4 regions of the Acetobacter sp. P5B1 genome follow, and region 4 is predicted to be linked to each of the others. Evidence: predicted binding sites of a transcription regulator. Region 4 holds the regulator's gene; each other region holds the start of a gene.
What was found. Region 4 encodes LexA, which represses DNA repair genes until DNA is damaged. Its sites were predicted from a motif close to TGTTCTANNTANGTTC; they were not measured.
Positions count from the first base shown of each region.

Region 1: a site for LexA is predicted at 2,356-2,371, ahead of recA (recombinase RecA). Genes of this name have one in related genera too.
Region 2: a site for LexA is predicted at 1,657-1,672, ahead of KP703_RS11325 (ImuA family protein). Genes of this name have one in related genera too.
Region 3: a site for LexA is predicted at 2,516-2,531, ahead of KP703_RS05630 (putative DNA modification/repair radical SAM protein). Genes of this name have one in related genera too.

Region 1 covers NZ_JACRVS010000003.1:161,489-165,106, reverse strand. Annotated here, with positions in the region: gene KP703_RS03515 (glucan biosynthesis protein) at 1-121, opposite strand, end outside; gene KP703_RS03510 (winged helix-turn-helix domain-containing protein) at 208-558, opposite strand; gene KP703_RS03505 (GNAT family N-acetyltransferase) at 651-1,175, shown strand; gene recA (recombinase RecA) at 1,179-2,204, opposite strand; gene KP703_RS03495 (gamma-glutamyltransferase) at 2,433-3,618, opposite strand, start outside.
Region 2 covers NZ_JACRVS010000019.1:37,909-41,526, forward strand. Annotated here, with positions in the region: gene KP703_RS11320 (neutral zinc metallopeptidase) at 1-733, opposite strand, end outside; gene KP703_RS11325 (ImuA family protein) at 837-1,622, opposite strand; gene KP703_RS11330 (DUF2946 domain-containing protein) at 1,944-2,399, shown strand; gene KP703_RS11335 (TonB-dependent receptor) at 2,487-3,618, shown strand, end outside.
Region 3 covers NZ_JACRVS010000006.1:109,187-112,804, reverse strand. Annotated here, with positions in the region: gene proP (glycine betaine/L-proline transporter ProP) at 1-379, shown strand, start outside; gene KP703_RS05635 (TIGR03915 family putative DNA repair protein) at 392-1,267, opposite strand; gene KP703_RS05630 (putative DNA modification/repair radical SAM protein) at 1,284-2,513, opposite strand; gene KP703_RS05625 (thiamine pyrophosphate-dependent dehydrogenase E1 component subunit alpha) at 2,946-3,618, shown strand, end outside.
Region 4 covers NZ_JACRVS010000002.1:106,829-110,446, reverse strand. Annotated here, with positions in the region: gene KP703_RS01830 (carbohydrate porin) at 1-1,238, opposite strand, end outside; gene lexA (transcriptional repressor LexA) at 1,496-2,161, shown strand; gene bioD (dethiobiotin synthase) at 2,268-3,618, opposite strand, start outside.

The DNA of each region.
Region 1 (3,618 bases), on a different contig from region 4:
TACCCGTTGCCCCTTCAAGCCCTTCTGCTCTGGCCTTACGGGCAACGCCGCCGGCCAGAGTAGCGAGTGTCGCCCCCGCGCCAATCCGAATTAAGTCTCGTCGCTGTACAGATGAAGACACTCCAGACTCCCGAATTCCCTATAGAGTTAAGGGCTAAAAATTTCTTTAATGACAAAATTGCCGTGCGATACGGCTTTTTAAGGGCATTACCCCACTTGTGGTGTTAAGAGTTTTTCAAGTTTTGCAAGATTGGCTTCCGCAGCCTGTGCAGCCTCTTTTTCGATATCCCGATAGCAGCGGACCACGGCCTCGCCTTCGGCCGTCAGAAAAGCGCCCCCACCGCCGCCGGGGCGCGTAACCACCAGAGGCTCCCGGAACAGTTGGTTCAGGCTATCCACCAATAACCATGTCCGACGGTAGGACATGCCCATGGCGCGTCCTGCCGCAGAAATGGACCCTGTTTCTGCCAGTTGCTCAAGCAGGCGGATTTTCCCATGCCCAAGGGCGGGCTTTTTGTCCGCATCCACCCGCAAGGTCAGTCTTAGCCGCTCTGTCATTCGCCTGCCCGCGTTCGCGTTGTCATTTTATGCGTGATATCATGAAGCATCATGTCTCTTCTTACCAAGGGCCACGCCCCGGCGATGTTCTCATGACATACTCCAACGCAGATACCATCTGGCGATCCATGAGGCCAGACGATCTTGCCGCCACCATTACACTGGCGGCGCGCATTCATCCCGATTACCCGGAAGATGACGATATTTTCAGAGAACGGCTGGCTTTAGCGCCGGAGGGCTGCTTTGTGCTGGCCAATGCGCTTGGGGTTCATGGCTATCTGATCAGCCACCCATGGGCGGGGCACCTCTCCCCACGCCTGAACTGCCTTCTGAGCAGTCTGCCAGCCCGGCCAGACAGCTGGTATCTGCATGATCTTGCGCTGGATGAAACGGTAAGGGGGCAGGGCAGGGCCAAAGACGCCATTGCACTGGCCGAAAAGGCCGCCCGCGCAGCACATCTGCCCGTGCTCAGCCTGACGGCAACCGGCCCGGCCCGCACCTTCTGGCTGCGGCAGGGCTTTACGCCGGAAGAGATTTCAGAGGCTGAAAAAGCGGTGCTGGCTTCGTACGATCCCGAAGCCAGCTTTTTGTCCCGGCCCGTATCAGGCCGGAGGTAGGTCTTAGTCTTCTGTGTGGTGTTCGGGAGCCAGCATCATGGCTTCCGCCACAATCCCGGAATGCTCGCGCACCTTACGCTCAATCTCGGCAGCCATTTCCGGGTGGTCACGCAGGAACTGCTTGGAGTTTTCACGCCCCTGACCAATCCGCTGGCTGTCGTAAGAGAACCATGCGCCGGATTTCTCCACCACACCGGCCTTCACGCCCAGATCGATCAGTTCGCCGACCTTACTGATGCCTTCGCCATACATGATGTCGAACTCAACCTGACGGAACGGCGGGGCCATCTTGTTCTTGACCACCTTCACGCGCGTCTGGTTGCCCACCACTTCATCCTTGTCCTTGATGGACCCGATGCGGCGGATATCAAGACGAACAGAGGCATAGAACTTCAGCGCATTACCGCCGGTGGTCGTTTCGGGGTTCCCGAACATCACGCCGATCTTCAGACGGATCTGGTTGAGGAAGATCATCATGGTGTTGGAACGCGCAACCGAGCCGGTCAGCTTACGCAGCGCCTGGCTCATCAGACGGGCATGCAGGCCGACATGGCTATCGCCCATATCGCCTTCCAGTTCCGCACGCGGCACCAGAGCGGCCACACTATCCACCACCAGCACATCAATCGCGCCGGAGCGCACCAGGGTGTCAGCAATTTCCAGAGCCTGCTCACCCGCATCGGGCTGGCTGATCAGCAGGTTATCAATGTCCACGCCCAGCTTCTTGGCGTAGCCGGGGTCCAGAGCATGCTCGGCGTCAATAAACGCGCAGGTGCCGCCCCGCTTCTGGGCTTCTGCAATGGCATGCAGGGCCAGCGTGGTTTTACCGGAGCTTTCAGGCCCGTAAATTTCAACCACACGGCCGCGCGGAAGGCCGCCAATCCCCAGAGCAATATCCAGCCCCAGAGACCCGCTGGGAACCACATCCGCCTGTTCCTTCGGGCGCTGCCCCAGCCGCATGACAGAACCTTTCCCAAAAGCCCGTTCAATCTGCCCGAGCGCGCCTTCAAGAGCTTTTGCCTTATCCATCATTCACCTTTCCTGTGGCCCTCGACTGAGGCCGGGAGTGCTACACTGTTCTAAGACGTGCCATAAAAGCCGCGCGCCGGGCAATGACCGGCATCAAGCCCCAGAGTCCGCTCAGGCACCTTAAGAATTTGATTTCTGTTTGTTCTTATAGAAACAAAACAAGAACACTTCAAGCCGGAAACAGGCGGCCCAAAGCCGCCTTGCCTCCTGCCGCCAACGCGACAGACCTTATTTGGTATGGCCGGACGAGACCGCAAGGCCCGACCCGCGAGGATCGGTCCAGCCGAAGCATTTTCCGGAATCTCCCGGCAGCCCCGCCGGGCAGGAGACGAAGTTGGCACGCCCCACACCCTGTGTGACTGTCGGGCGCTGGCCAGCCACAGCAGCCCGCAGCGCGACCGCAGCTGTGTCCGCCGCCACGTTCTGGCCGGAAGCCGTAGCTGCCGCCCGGAACTGCGTAGTACCCTGATGCGCAATAGCCGCCGTCAGCAACGGCAAAGGACGCCGAACCGGAGATGCCGCCAGCACAATGCCAGTGGAACCCGCTACGCGGCCGGTGCCGAAAAGATTGTTCATGGTCAGACCACAACTCACCGTCTCACCCGTGCGATCCGTCACCACAAAGGAGGTGGAGGCGGGCAGGGGCGGCAGAGCAGACCCGGACGGCAGATGCCCGCTCTTCAGCAGAGCCTCCGCATCGGCAACGCTCACGGCAGCACCCTTGCCGGACTGCCGGTTACGCCAGCCAGAAACAACAGCCTCTCCGCGTGCGCTGGCATGACCATGGTCATCCATGGAGAGATAGGCCGCAGCCGTGCCCAGACCACCATCCGCGGGCGGCGGCAGGAAGCTGATATCCAGCCCACCCGAACGCACCGTGAGAGGCTGTTCCGCCACAGCCAGACTGCCGCGCATGTCCGCCGTTGTCAGGCCCGCACCCGCTGCCTGAGACGCCTGCGTGAAGCTCTGCGCCAGTGAACCGTTATAAAGATCGCCCACACCAGCAATACGCAGACGTTCGAGTGCACCCGCCAGACGGGGCTGCACCATCAGGTCATTCGCGGCCAGGACGGTGCCATTACTATTGGCAAAAATGGCACGGGTTTTTTCGTCCGCCAGCAGGGGAGCCTGCACAGCGGCCAGATCGGACGCCAGAAGACCACCCACCGGAACGCCATCGGTCGCCAGATTGCGGGCCGGGACGATGACATCAGCAAAATCGACGCTGCCGTAGCGCAGCTGCATCAGATACAGGCCACGGGCCAGCATGGGCACAGCGGCAGGGCGGTCAGTCTGCGCATCGGTCTGGCCTGCATGCGGCAGGAAGAGGAAAGCCTGCCCCTGCGCATCACCCGGACGCCAGGCCAGACAGGCCCCGCCTGCCCCGAGAGACGCACGGGAGGGCAGGGTGACG
Region 2 (3,618 bases), on a different contig from region 4:
CCAGGCGATCATCCCCCACAGCGGAGGCCGCATTCAGCCCCTGCTGCACATCGCCCGATTGCAGGATGCTCTTTGCGTCATTCGCCCGCTTGGCCCAGACACCGGCAAAACAATCCGCTTGCAGCTCGGTCCGGACAGAAGCGCCCGTCGCGCCGCGCTCGCTCATGCCGCCATTCTGCTTTTCAAGCTGCGCCATAATCCCCAGCTCATTCTGGACATGATGCCCGACCTCATGCGCCACCACATAAGCCCGCGCAAAGTCACCCCCGGCACCCAGCCGGTTTTTCAATTCCTGAAAAAAGGCGAGATCCAGATACACCTTGTGGTCCGCCGGGCAGTAAAATGGTCCCACAGACGTTTGCGCATATCCGCAGGCAGACTGCGTGCCGCCTGAGAACAGCACCAGTCTGGGCTCATGATACGTGCGGCCCATCTGCTGAAAATAGGATGTCCAGACATCTTCTGTTGAACCCAGAATACGGGCAATAAACTGCTTCTGCGTATCCGGCCCCTGCACAGACTGCTGCGGCGCGACAACCGCGCTTTGATTACCGGAAGACGCACTCCCTTCCAGAAGGCTGAAAACAATTTTGGGGTCTACTCCAAAATACAAAGCCCCCAGTGCCAGCAGAATGCCGCCAATACCGATCTTCAGAGGGGCACGGCCACCACCACCGCCGGAACCACGCTCGTCATCAATATTCGTGCTTTCCCGCTCATCATCCAGACGCATGCTTTCTATCCTTCTGTGCCTGATAGTCCGATCATGCGCTGCTCCTTAGCATGGATCAGCTTCAGATACGGCAAGAAGAAAAGCATCCTCGCTCGTGAGAAACTCAGGCGCGTAAGGCGCTCCGCCACCACGACCGCCGCTCTCTATCGTCCCGGGCGTGTTGCGGGCTTTCTTCTGGCGAAACCGAGAAAGGATGCCTCTCATACTGGGCGGGATCAATCACCCAGCCAGCCGCCCCACCATGATGATGGCTCAGCATCTCAATCGACCACCGCTCTTCCGCCGCATAGGCGCCGCCAACAGGGTTATCTCTGAGGCTGAACGACGTGCTTGGCCCGATTTTCCAGCGTGTGGCACTCAGGCAGTGTGACGGACAGCCAGCCAGAAAAGCTGAGCGATAGAGCAGAAAGCCGGTCGCTCCGCGCTCATGCGCAGCCCGTTGCAGGCGGCGCGTTGTGCCAAGGTCTGGCGCTGTGCGGCTATCAACCACCACGGCCCCAACGCCTGGTTCCCGCAGCACGGCTTCACATAAATCCACAAAAGAGGCTTGCGTGGCTGTCACACAGATCAACCGCCCCGGATTGAGACCAGCCTGCTCAACGCCTGCTACACAGAGATCGAGCGTTTCCTCGCCAATCCAGATGACCACACCTGTCGTGCGGACCAGAACGGCTGCCACAAAACGCGCAGGCTTGGCAGAAACCTGTCGGTCACTCCCTGCTCCAAAAAATTCGTGGACGGTCCCTTTTTCCAGACCGCCGCCCAGACGGGCATCAATTTCCGCAACACCTGTGGAAAGCCGTTGCGTGATGGAACTGGCAGGGCTGATGTTCATCCGGGCAATCCGGTCCCGCAGCAAATCCAGTGTATCCGAGTGTGATGACGCCATGAGTGCATCCCTCCTGTTCCGCTTTTTATAATGAGAACAAAACAGGAACTCAAGAGCTTTCTGCCCGCGTCATCCGGTCTCCCTTGATGCAAGCCACTGCCACCCTATGGCCACTCATACTCTTTGCGTCCCTCAAACATGAGCTGAACTAGCGTCAGTAAAAAGGGAGAATACCCTCCTCAGCACCCTAAAACGCATAGTACTTAGGCTATACCCCTCCGGGGTTCTGGAGATAAAACGCATGATTATTATGCTCTTTACAACAGCCTCAGAGTGCTTTCTTAAGGGGATATTCCCGGAATAGAGGCGAACACTCTTCCCATGCGCCGTTCAGACTCAGTCCCCTTTGCGTTGGCGACACTGTGTCGCTGGCTGATGGTGTGCTGCGTTCTGCTGGGGTTTTGCGGACAGCTTTTTCTCCAAAGCAATGCTCTGCCGGATGAAGCACCCCGTGTGACATTTGAACGGCTGACCGGATTACAGATCGGGCCAGATCAGCCCCCCGCGCTCCCGCATGTCATGCACATGGCTGCCGGGCATATGCTGAAAATGGCACACGCCAAAGCGCCTCAGCATTCAGGCCATCATCATGATGGGTCGTGCCCGCTCTGCCCGCTGCTGCATCTGCCAGTTGTCATTTTCAGTGTGGCGTTTCTTGCGGCCCTGATCCTGATTGCCTGGTCTCAGTCAGCCTATGGCACGCTCCTGCCGCGCGCACCGCCGCTTCTTGCTCTTGCCCTTCGGCCACCACCTACGGGGCCACCAGCCTTTCTCTGAAAACGATACGCGCTGACACGCAGGCCTTCAGGACACCTGAACGCCTGTGATGTCGGCTGTTTCCGTTTCAAGGAAAGTCTCAGCACAATGTCTTGTCTTTTTGTTCGGCATGCCGCGCGCACCAGCCTGCTTGCTGCCGGTTGCGCGCTGGCCTGCACAGTCGCCCGCCCATCCGCAGCGGACGCTCAAAGCCGTCTGCCCGCTACACCTGTTTCAACAGAAGCCTTAACCGTACCAACCACGCCAACCTCAGACGCGGACGCCGACAGCCCATCCACAGAGCAGATGACGGTCAACGGAACCCGGCATCACATGTCCTCCAACCCGGATACGGCCAATCTGTTTCGGCACAGTCTGGGATACAGCGCCTATTCCGCTGGCGGTGTCTCCTCTTTGCCTGTTCTGAACGGCATGGCGGATGAGCGCGTGGCGACCTTTGTCGATGGCATGCGCATTCCCTCCGCCTGCCCCAACCATATGAATCCGGCAATGTCCTATATTGACCCGGATGCCGTCTCGTCCGCTGTCGCCATTGCGGGCATCACCTCTGTCAGTCAGGGTGGCGACAGCACCGGCGGCACGCTGGAGGTCAATCGGAAAGATCCCATCTTTTCCAGCACGTCCAAATTGCTCGTGACAGGCCATGTCCGGGGGGATTATCGCAGCAATGGCGGCGGATCGGGCGCGTCCGGCTCTCTCACCACTGCCAATGACTGGCTAAGCCTGCGCTATACCGGCTCATATAGCCATGCCAGCGACTATCACACGGGAGGCAACAGCCGGCGCGTTCTCTCCACCAGCTATCTCAGCTTCAACCATGCCGTGACACTTGGGGTGAAAAAAGAGAACCATCTGCTGGCGCTCACCGTCGGTCAGCAGGATATCCCTTATGAGGGTTTCCCCAACCAGTACATGGATATGACCAATAACCGCTCCACCTTTGTGAACGGCAAATACAAGGGTGATTTCAACTGGGGCACGCTGGAGGCTCGCGGTTTCTGGCAACGGGTCGACCACGCCATGAACATGCTGGCCGACAAAGGGGGCCATACCGCCACAACCGGCATGCCGATGAATACGGATACCCGCACGGCAGGCTATTCCATCAAGGCGACCATTCCGCTTGGCCGGAAGCATATACTCGGGCTGGGTAGCTCCTTTGACCATAATGGCCTGAACGACTGGTGGCCGCCCCTGAGCGGCAGCATGATGATGGGGC
Region 3 (3,618 bases), on a different contig from region 4:
TGGTGGCCTGATGCTGCTGGGGCTGGCGCTGGTCTGTTTTACCAGTTCCATGCCCTCCACACTGCCGGCTCTGTTTTACACGCCGGTGCGCTACACAGCGCTTTCAGTGGCGTTTAACGTCTCGGTTTCCCTGTTTGGCGGCACCACACCGCTGGTGACGGCCTGGCTGGTGAAGCGGACCGGCATGCTGGATATGCCCGCATGGTATCTGATGGGGGCCGCACTCATTGGCGCGCTCACTATGCTGACGGTGCGGGAAACGGCCCGCCTGCCGCTGCGCGGCTCACCGCCCGCTGTGGGCAGTGATGATGAGGCCGAACGGCTGATGAACGGCAAGCAACGCCTGACAGTAGACCCCACGCCGCCATCTGTACCCTGAGGCGGACGATCCTTATCCCTCGCGGTGAAGGCGTCGCGGGGGAGGGCCCTCGGCAGAGGCCAGGCGTTCCTGCAATTTGTGGTGAAACGCCGGAGCCGGGCGGGGTTGTTGCGCGGCCATGGCGGCAACGCGGGCCGGTGCATCGGCCAGCATTTGCGGAATAAGCTGCGTTTCCGGCAGGTTTTTCCAGTATTTGCGTGGCATTTCAGACAGCATGGCTTTGGTCTTGATGCGGGCCGGGTTGAAGGTTGAGACGTAATAGGTCTGCCAGAGCTGGTCGATATCATCTGACAATTTGGGTTTGGCGCAGGGCGTGGGGCTGAAGGCACAGGTCTCGCCATTCCATGCGAGAGAGCCTTTGGGGGTGAGGATCACCCAGTCCATATCCACAAATCGCTTTGAAAAAAACGGGGCCACGCTGGGCAACACATAATGGTCCGGCTCAAACCATGCGTAAAAGGATCGTCGGCCGTTCTGTGCCTCGCCATGTTCACGGAAGCGCACATAGGCCGTCATTTTATGCGTATCTTCCCGCACCTGTTTGTGCATGTGCAACGCGCGGGCAATGTCCGGGTCTGTGGCGATGCTGGCGAGGGCCGGTTCCGTCTGCGCGCGCCAGAGAATGCGGTAGGCGAGGGCAAACCGCGTCTGGTCTGCATGGCGCAGAATGGAGCGCAGCAGAGCGAGGCACTTGCTCCGCAAAACAGGCGGCTGTGCCCCATTTTTGGGCGTGGGGGCGACCAGCGGCGTATCAAACAGCGTGGTTTCTGCCGAGGCACAGCGCCATTCAATTTCTTCCGGGGCACGGTCGGCCAGAAAGCACTGGCGCGCCAGCGGCCGCCATGCGGAAAAAGAGGTGTGGTCGTCGAGGATAAAACCGTAGGCCATGATCAGAAAACGCGTTTCAGAAAAGAGCAAGTTGCTGAGGTTGCGGCACAAAAAGCTGCCGGAGGTTCTGCTGTTCCGCCAGCCTGCCGGGGGACCAGCCAGTGGCGTAGAGGAAAGGTTTGACCTTGCGGATGGAGACTTTCAGCTTTGCGAGGTCTTCCAGCCGCAACTGCCGGTGGCGGCGCGCGGCGACAATGGCCTGCACGGAACGCACGCCTAAGCCCGGCACCCGAAGCAACATTTCCTTCGGCGCGCGGTTGAGGTCGATGGGGAACATCGCGCGGTTTGCCAGCGCCCAGGCCAGCTTGGGGTCCAGCTCAAGGTCCAGCATGCCATCGGGGCGGCTTGCCGTGATTTCAGAAAACTGGAAGCCGTAAAAGCGGAAAAGCCAGTCGGCCTGATACAACCGATGCTCGCGCAACAACGGCGGGGCTTTGACGGGCAGAATGGCCGAGGCATCGGGGATCGGGCTGAACGCCGAGTAATAGACGCGCCGCAGCCTGTAACCCGTGTAAAGCGAGGAACTGCTGGAGAGAATATCCCGGTCCGTTGCCTGATCAGCCCCGACAATCATCTGCGTGCTCTGGCCACCCGGGGCAAAGCGCGGGGCTTTGCGGCCCGTGAGGGTGCGGTCTTTTGCGGCGTCGATATGCGTGCGCATCTCGCCCATGGAGTGGCGGATTTCTGACGCATGTTTTTGCGGGGCGTAGTCCGCCAGCCCGTGCTCGGTCGGCATTTCCACATTGATGGAAAGCCGGTCTGCATACAGCCCGGCTTCCGCCAGCAAGGCGGGGGAAGCGTTGGGAATGGTTTTGAGGTGGATATAGCCACGGAACTTGTGCGTCTGCCGCAACTCCCGCGCCACCCGCACCATCTGGCTCATAGTGTCATCTGACGTGCGGATGATGCCAGACGAGAGGAACAGCCCCTCAATATAGTTCCGGCGGTAAAATTCCAGCGTCAGCCAGATGACCTCATCGGGCGTGAACCGCGCGCGCGGCACGTTGGAGGAGGAACGATTGATGCAATACGCGCAGTCATAAATGCAGAAGTTGGTCAGCAGGATTTTCAGCAGGGAAATGCATCGGCCATCTGGCGTGAAGGCATGGCAGATGCCGTTGCTGACGGACCCCAGCCCTTTGCTGGCCGCAGAATCCCGTTTGCCTGCGCCGCTGGAGGAGCAGGAGGCATCATATTTGGCGGCATCGGAGAGCAGGGCCAGACGGTCAGACAAGCTTTGCTTCATGGTGTTCATGTTATGTTCTTGTTCGGGGCATTGCAAGAGATCTCTCGCGGCGGTGCCGAAGGGGAGGGGGCGCGTCTGGTTTTCTGCTGCAAAGGGCAACGGAAAACGGAAAGCCAGACGATGTGGTGAAGTTCGCGGAGGGGATTCTGCCCTGAGAGCGGGTTGCGGGACTCCGGGGGGAGCACGGAAGGGGAACGCCGAAAGAGAGCTTTCGTGCCCATTCGTGGGAGCGGGCAAAGTGCTGGCGTCAGGGCCGGGGAGGGCGGTCAGGCAAAAGGGCGGAAGACTGCGGTTTGTTACCAAAACAGAAATTCACATATGCGTGCGGTGTATTATTTTGCCGAGCCAGCCGGCAACGGGGCATGGCACGCAAGCGTTTGGGGAGGAGCTTTCCTCGGTCAGCCACACAAGAAAGAAAAAAGGACGTGGTCTATGCAGATTTCCAGAGAGACCCTGCTTCGGTCCTACCGTGCCATGCGCACCATCCGGGTGTTTGAAGAACGCCTGCATCGTGAATTTGCGACCGGGGAAATCCCGGGCTTTGTGCATCTCTATTGCGGGGAGGAAGCCTCCGCCGTTGGGGTCTGCGCCAATCTGACGGAGCAGGACACCATTGCCAGCACCCATCGTGGCCACGGCCATTGCATTGCCAAGGGCGTGGATGTGGGCGGCATGATGGCTGAAATTTATGGCCGCAAAACCGGCGTCTGCCGGGGGAAGGGCGGTTCCATGCATATTGCCGACCTTTCCAAAGGCATGCTGGGCGCCAATGGGATTGTGGGCGGTGGACCGCCGCTGATCTGCGGAGCGGCGCTGTCTCATAAGGTTCTGAAAGATAACGGTGTGGCCGTGGCTTTTTATGGTGATGGTGCTTCGAATGAAGGCACCACGCTGGAAAGCCTTAATCTGGCATCTGCCTGGCATCTGCCGGCCGTATTTGTGGTGGAAGATAATGGCTATGGCGAGGCCACCGGGTCTTCCTACGCCTGTGCGGGCACCCAGAAGGACCGCGCCGCCGGGTTTGGCATGCCGTATATGGAATGTGATGGTTCGGACTTCTTCGCCGTGCATGACGCGGCGCGTGATGCCATTGACCACGCCCGCT
Region 4 (3,618 bases):
ACACCGCCGCTGGGTGAAAGCATCCCCTGAAGATCAGGCTGGATGAGGAGCCAGGGTGTCGCCTGAAACTGATAAGTCAGTTCCAGATGATATTCGGCGTGCTGCGCCAGCGTGCCCGCACGCCGTTCTGACCGCCGCAAAACCGGGCTGGCCTCGCCATAGCCGAACCCAAGCCCCAGAACATCGTTTGCGCGCTGGAATGGCGCGTTCAACAAAAATCCGGCGTCTACCGCATTCACAATCTGGTTGCGGTTAGCGGGCGGTGCCCATGTGGCGCGCACAAAGCCCGCAACCGTCTGCTTACCTGCAAGATTAGCCAGAACCTGATCGGCCACGGCGTAAAACGTCCAGTTGCCTTTATGGCGAACAGTTGGGTCAGCCTGATCCGGAAAGCGGCCGGTATCTCCGTAACCACCCAGCTTATAGGTTCCGTCCTTCCCCCAGAGTTGCGTGTGATACTGCGCTTCCAGAAACATCAGCGCCCCGGTGCCAAAATGGAATCGGGTGCCGCTGGGGTCCTGATTCTGGTTCCACGGGTCGGCATCGTTCAGAAAACCAGCGCCAATCGGGTTATCATCCGCAACGGCGGCCAGAACCGTCAAGCTTTTGGAAAGCTTGTATTTGACCCGCACGGCAGGCGTGCCCAGCGGTGACGCCGGCCCCTGATCGTACAGGTTGTTATCCGGCACCATGGGCCAGGAGAATGAGGCGTTCATGAACTGCATCGCGCCATCACTCCCCATGAAGTCATGACTGAGATCAAGCTTCCCAATACGCATATCCAGCCGATCATGGTCAAAAGTCTGGCCATACCAGACCTCATAGAGGCGCAGGTTGATATCCGCCTCAATCCCGGAGACCTGATTGAACACATAAAGCGGCTGGTTGCTGAAGGGATGACCGCGAATATCCACCCCACTGATGCCAATGGTGCCGAGCGGCAGATGCGTCAGGCGCCCAAGATCCACAGAAAGCTGGCCGGTGGTCACGCCAATGTAGTTATTGGACGGCTGGCTCCCCCCGACAGGCACAGCCCACAACTCGTTCTGGTCCGTCAGCTGAAAATCCACCCCATGTTCCGCCAGCGTGCGACGTACACCGCCCCAGTCCCGCGTCAGGCGGTCTGCGAAGCTGAACGCATTCGCATCGGGAGCAGTCGCCTGCGCCGCAGCCTGAGGCAAACTCAGGCTAAAACAGGCACAAAACGCTGCCGGAACCGTGATAATTTTCCTAAACACCGAACCTTTTCAATATGTTATAGAACCGCATACAAAGACGGCATCAGGGATTTCGGACCGATGATCACCGGCCCCGCTTAAATAGCCAGACTGAAAGCACAGGCCCCAACGGGCCTTCTGCAGGAACCTTTACAGACACCACAAAAAATACAGAAGTGCTTTTGGCTGGGGTGAATAACCCCTTGACTAAAAAAGAGAACTTATATAGAACAAAGCACTATAAATACAAAAACACTCATCTGCTCCGGGGTGCCGCAATGCTGACGCGCAAACAGCACAAACTGCTGCTTTTTATTGATTCTCACCTCAAGCAGACGGGTTTCTCTCCTTCTTTCGACGAGATGAAAGAGGCCATGGGCCTGCGCTCCAAATCCGGCATTCATCGCCTGATTTCCGGGCTGGAAGAACGTGGATTTCTGCGTCGTCATCACCATCGGGCCCGCGCGCTGGAAGTCATCCATCTCCCGGAAATGGCGCCTGCCTCCGAAACGCTGCCCACAAATGTCGTGCGTGGTGATTTCTCCCGCCACCAGCCCGCCGCGCTGAAAATCCCGCTTTATGGGCGCATTGCCGCTGGTCTGCCGATTGAAGCCATGGCCGAAACGGATACCTTTCTGGACATCCCGAAAGATATGGTGACCTCAGGCGACTACTACGCGCTGGAAGTCACCGGGGATTCCATGATTGAGGCCGGGATTCTGGACGGCGATCACGTCATCATCCGTCGCACAGAAGATGCCGAGAACGGACAGATTGTTGTCGCACTCATTGATAATAGCGAAGTCACGCTCAAACGCCTGCGCCGCAAGGGCAACACCATTGCGCTGGAACCCGCCAACCCGCGCTATGAAACGCGCATTGTGCCCGCTGAACGCCTGCACATTCAGGGTCGACTGGCTGGACTGATCCGCCGCTACCACTGACGACTGAGACACTACGGAGCGTGATGTTGAAAGATCACGCATCCGCTCTGTTGGGGCTTCTCCATTCAGGAGCAGAAGCCCCATCCATCAAGACCGGGTAGAAACGTCAGACTTTCTCTGAAACGCCCTTACGCCCCACTTGCATTGCTTCAGACACATCGTCCCATGCGGGAATCAGGCGGCTCAGTGCGGCAACGGTCTCCGCAGTCAGGGCCTCCTGCTGGGGTAATTCCGCGAGAATGCGCACCTGCCCTTTTTCCTGAATGGTCTTGCTGTTCTCCGGGTTGAGCGGGCCGCTCAGCACCACCCCGGCAATGGCCAGACCACGGGTACGCAACGCTTCCAGACTAAGCAGCGTATGGTTCAGCGTCCCCAGTCCGCTTCGGGCGACAAGCACCACCGGCAAACCCCAGCGTTCAGCCAGATCAACCATCATCAGCGTATCGGTCGCAGGCACCATCAGGCCTCCTGCCCCTTCCACCACGAGCGGGCGCTGTGGATCCTCTAAAGGCAAAGCCAGACGTGCGGGGTCAATCTCCGCACCTTCGGCCCTGGCAGCCGCCAGAGGAGACAGAGAGGCCTGATACGCCCCGGCTGACGGAAAGCAGTCCTCCGGCAGGCAACCGCTCAGCTTTATGACCGTCGCCGTATCACCTTCTTCATCCGCAAGCCCGCTTTGCAACGGCTTCCAGTAGACCGCTTTCCACGCATGCACGAGGCAGGCAGATGTCAGCGTTTTGCCCACGCCGGTATCTGTCCCGGTGACAAACACTCCGGCGCGCTGAGGCTTTTGAAAACAGCCGTAGGCCAGATGCCATGTCACCATGGCTCCGGCCTGATCAAAGCGTGTCAGAGCACGGCGCAGTTCGACGGGAGAGAAGGCCTTCCCGTCTTCACGCGGCACGGAAGCCCCGGTGTCCTTCAAATGCTTTACAAAGGCCAGTCCATTTTCAAAGGGCTGAACGCACCGTTCTGTTGTCCATTTCCCGGCGCACAGGCCGGGCTGCCAGCCTTGCACAGTCCGGGCGGCCGGGTAATCCGGTGTTGCCGCCATCAGCCCTTCTGCGGTGCAGGCCTGTCGCCATTCTTCAAAGGTGCCATCCAGCAAGGTGGAGACCGCAATCACACCACCGGGGGCCAGCTGGTCCGCCAGCGTTTGCAAGGCTACTGAGGGTTCAGCCAGCCACTGAAAAACCAGATTGCCGCAAATCAGGTCGAACGCTCCTGCCACATCGGGTCGGGCCGCATCCATCACGCAAAACTGCACGCCGTCCCCGACTCGCTTGCGGGCGCGTTCCAGCATACGGGTCGCAACATCCGTTGCGACCAGTTCCGCCTCAGGCCATGCCTCATGCAGCATGTGCGTGAGAAAGCCCGTACCGCACCCAACTTCCAGAATGCGTCGGGGTGCCCGGCCAGCCAGTCGCGCCCGGAGACCATCAAACAGACGCCGCGCC